One region of the Mesorhizobium sp. M0854 genome, then DNA from elsewhere that is predicted to be linked to it. Evidence: predicted binding sites of a transcription regulator. Region 1 holds the regulator's gene; the other holds the start of a gene.
The links. Region 1 encodes LexA, which represses DNA repair genes until DNA is damaged. Its sites were predicted from a motif close to TGTTCNNNNTGTGTTCNG; they were not measured.
Positions count from the first base shown of each region.

Region 2: a site for LexA is predicted at 1,134-1,151, ahead of NKH99_RS19605 (single-stranded DNA-binding protein). Genes of this name have one in related genera too.

Region 1 is NZ_JAMYOL010000005.1:296,111-298,310, forward strand. It holds gene kynU (kynureninase) at 1-582, opposite strand, end outside; gene lexA (transcriptional repressor LexA) at 1,031-1,765, shown strand; gene NKH99_RS12085 (ComEC/Rec2 family competence protein) at 1,759-2,200, opposite strand, start outside.
Region 2 is NZ_JAMYOL010000012.1:62,241-64,440, forward strand. It holds gene NKH99_RS19600 (OsmC family protein) at 1-397, opposite strand, end outside; gene NKH99_RS19605 (single-stranded DNA-binding protein) at 520-1,032, opposite strand; gene NKH99_RS19610 (cupin domain-containing protein) at 1,241-1,630, shown strand; gene NKH99_RS19615 (ArsR/SmtB family transcription factor) at 1,713-2,027, shown strand; gene NKH99_RS19620 (SRPBCC family protein) at 2,024-2,200, shown strand, end outside.

The sequences.
Region 1 (2,200 bases):
CCCGGCTTCCTGAGCCCTGCGCGTCAGCGCCGGCATGTCGCGCAGTTCGCCCGACTTATAGTTGACGTGGTTGACCAGCACCACAGCGGTGCGTTCGTCGATCAGCTCTTCGATGGTCGGCGCGTCGACTCCCGAGAGGCGCAGCAGCGTATCTTTTCGCGTCGAAACCACACCCTCGGCCATGTAGAGGTCCGTCGGAAAACTATCGCCCTCGGCGACGATGACCTGCCGCTCCGGTCGCATGGCCATGGCGGCGTGCAGCAGCTTGTAGATATTGACCGATGTCGTGTCGCAGACCACTGTCTGGCCGGCCGCGGCCCCGATCAGGCGCCCGAGCTGGTCGCCAAGTTCAAGCGGCATGTTGAACCAGCCGGCCGTGTTCCATGCGCGGATGAGATCATGCGACCATTCTTCGGTCGCGGCCTTGTGCAGTTCATCGAAAGCGGCACGTGAAGCAGCTCCTAGCGAATTGCCGTCGAGATAGATCACTCCTTGCGGCAACACAAAGCGGTCGCGCATCGCGCGCAGCGGATCCGCGGCATCCATCGCCTTTATGGCCACGAGATCGGGAATTCCTGTCATGATTTGTCTGCTCCCCCCAAGATCCAACGCAACGCCGGACACGCATCGACTGTTCTTCCATTACTTGGTTGCGCGCAGCAAGGCTCCACCGGCGAGAAGCAGCCTGACCAGGCGGTGGAAACCGGGACTTAACCCGAGGTTGGCGTTTTGAGTTCGTTTCGTTCACGGTGCATTGACCAAACCGCACAGTCGATACGGGTTCAATTCCGTGCCTTTTGCCGACCGACGGTCGATGCCAGTGCCGCCTTCTAGGAGGCCAGAAGGGCGCAAACGAAAGCAGAATCAAGGCGATGAGGCTCGCGGCGGTGAAAATGCGGTACGCCGGTAGGGGACGTCGTTTGTTTCCCGAGCCTTAACGCATTCATTAAACTTTAAACAGTTGCGGAACACAACTGGAACAGATAGTGTTTGTTCTGGGTTTGTTTTTCTGATTCTGTTGGGGGTCGCTATGCTGACACGCAAACAACACGAACTGCTTATGTTCATCCACGAAAGGTTGAAGGAAAGCGGTATCCCGCCTTCATTCGACGAGATGAAGGAAGCGCTCGACCTGGCTTCCAAATCCGGAATCCACCGGCTGATTACGGCGCTGGAGGAGCGCGGCTTCATTCGCCGTTTGCCCAACCGGGCCCGTGCGCTGGAGGTGCTACGCCTGCCTGACTCGATCGCCCCCGGCCTCAATGCGGCACGCAAGTTCTCGCCGAGTGTCATCCAGGGCAGTCTTGGGCAAGGCGCCCCTCGGCAAGGCAAGCCGACATCGTCGCGCGTGCCCGCAGCCGGAAATGACGACGATGTCGTCGCCGCCGTTTCGATCCCGGTGATGGGCCGCATCGCTGCCGGTGTGCCGATCGACGCCATCCAGCACCAGACGCATTCGATTTCGGTGCCGCCGGATATGATCATGGGCGGCGAGCATTATGCGCTTGAGGTCAAAGGCGATTCGATGATCGAGGCCGGCATTTTCGACGGCGACACGGTGATCATCCGCAATGCCGATACGGCGAGCCCCGGTGAGATCGTGGTGGCACTGGTCGACGAGGAGGAAGCGACGCTGAAGCGGTTCCGCCGCAAGGGCGCCTCGATCGCCCTGGAAGCCGCCAATCCGGCCTACGAGACGCGCATCTTCGGACCAGACAGGGTCAAGGTGCAGGGCAAGCTCGTCGGACTGATCCGCCGCTACTGAGCTCCGCCCTTGGCGCCGGCTTTGGGGTTGTCGGCCCGGCGGTATGGCGGCAGGCCCCGTGCCGCGCGTGAAAATTTCCGCTGCACGTGCCAGGGCCGGTATGATTTTTCGACGGCGAAGCGGATCTCGGCGCGTGTTGCCGCTTGTGGATCGAAATAGACGGCGGCACTTCCCGCGCGCGCCAGTTGCCGTTTGGTGACGACGAGGACCAGCCGGTCGTAGTAGCAGGGGTTATGGGCGGTGGCGTCGTCGATGACGATCAAGCTGGCAAAGGCGCAGGCTGGCCGCGCAGTATCGCGGTCCTTGGCTTGCGCGATGATCGCGCCGGATGGATGCCTGGCAAGGCAGAGGCCGTCCGTGCAAATGAACGGCATGCCCGGCGGTAGGTCGGCCGGATCGGCAATGTCGAATTGCGGGTCGTTCTTTCCAGGTGTT
Region 2 (2,200 bases), on a different contig from region 1:
AGTCGTGGGTAATCTCGGCAGTCTTGGCCATCATTGCCGAGGCCGAGCAGTATTTCTCGATCGAAAGCCCGATCGCCCGCTTCACCTTGTCGTGTGATAGCGACCGGCCCTTGACGACAAAATGCATGTGAATGCGGGTGAACACCCTGGGATCGGCTTCTGCTCGGTCGGCATCGAGTTCGACCACGCAATCTTCGACCGCCTCGCGCCCCTTTTCGAGGATATGGACCACGTCATAGGCCGAGCAGCCGCCAGTGCCGATCAGCACCAGTTCCATTGGGCTCGGCCCCGGCGTCTTGCCCTCCGGCCCGAACGCAGTGCCTAGCACCAGCTTGTGCCCATTGGCGGACTCGCCAACGAAAGTGCGCTCCTCGACCCATTTGACCCTTGCCTTCACCTGATACGTCCTTTCACCGCTCAAACGCACAACGTCCCGAAAATCCAAGACAGATTTTCGGGACGCCATTTCGTGGCCAAGGTGCCGGCGCTTTTCGCCGCAAGGGCAGTCCGCCCGAGAAATCAGAACGGGATTTCGTCGTCCAGCTCGCGCGACGAACCACCGCCGCCGCCCTTGTTGGCGCCACCGCGATTGAAACTTTCGCCCGGGCCGGATTGGCCGAAATCGGAACCGCGGCTCGCACCACCACCGGCATAGTTGCCGACCTGGCCGCCGCCCTCGCCCCGCGCATCGAGCATCTGCAGCTCGCCGCGGAATTTCTGCAACACGATTTCGGTCGTATAGCGGTCATTGCCGGTCTGGTCCTGCCATTTGCGCGTCTGCAGCTGGCCCTCGACATAGACCTTCATGCCCTTCTTCAGATACTGCTCGGCCACCTTGGCGATCTGGTCGTTGAAGATCACGACATTGTGCCACTCGGTCTTTTCCTTGCGCTCTCCGGACGTCTTGTCGCGCCAGCTTTCCGACGTCGCGATGCGGATGTTGACGACCGGGTCACCCGAATTCAGGCGGCGGATTTCAGGGTCCGCCCCGAGGTTGCCCACCAGAATGACCTTGTTGACGCTACCCGCCATGATACTTCTCCGCGCTCATCCGAAACCGAATTTTTGTCGCCGCACCTTACAGGCTATGGACAATCCCTGCCTGCCGTCGCTGCCTTTTCCCACAAGGTTTTTGTTCTCTTTTCGTTCTATAGGACAGGCCCTGCACTGTCAATAGTTGTCAGTAAGAAGTAGTGTCTTGGCGTCGAATTTCCACAGACCATGGGATCGAGGCGAACGCATGAAGATGGTTGCGCATAACGATCAGCCGCAAGAAGAGTGGCGGACGGGAGTAAAGACCCGCATGCATGTCTCTGCCCGCAACGGCGCAACTCAACTTTGCATGTTTGAACAATGGGTCGAACCCACCGTTGGCGCCCCGACACATTGGCACCCGGTCGAGGAAGTACTTACCGTCATCGCTGGCAGGGCCGAGATGTGGATCGACGAAGAGCATCTCGTCTTGACTGCCGGACAGTCGCTTGTTGTCGCCGCGTACAGGCAACATGGCTTCCGAAACGTCGGCTCCGAATTGCTTCATATTCATGCTGTGCTCGCGTCACCAGTTTTCGAGGCGACGTTCAACGGATCCCCCGACATGGTGAGACGCTGGCTTCCAGCGAGTTTGTAAAACCTCGCCTGTCTTAAAAAATACCGCCTGTCTTAAAAAACACGGCTTGCCAAACCGATAAGTATTTACTTATGCTTTCGGCATGATCGAAGCAGACATTTTTCGGGCACTAGCGGATCCAACGCGTCGCGCCGTCTATGAGCGGCTCGCCGACGGCGAGATGACGGTGTCGGAACTGCGCACTGGCATACCGGTATCGCAGCCGGCGGTATCGCAACATCTCGCAGTGCTGCGCGGCGCCGGCCTCGTGGTCGAGCGCCGGGCCGGTCGCAACGCCTATTACCGCGTCGATCCGAAGGGGCTTGCGCCACTGCTCGGCTGGATCGAACGCTACCGTGCGTTCTGGCCAGAGCGCATCGAAAGGCTCAAGACGGTTTTGAAGGACATGGACCAATGACCAACCGAGGCAAAGAACGCGCCGAAATGGCCGCAGACAAGATCGAGTTCGAGTGCGAGCTGCCCGAACCGCCGGAACAGGTGTGGCGGGCGCTGACGGTGCCGGACCTGCTCGCGGCCTGGATGATGCCGAACGACATCAAGCCCGAAATCGGCAACCGCTTTGCCTTTAAA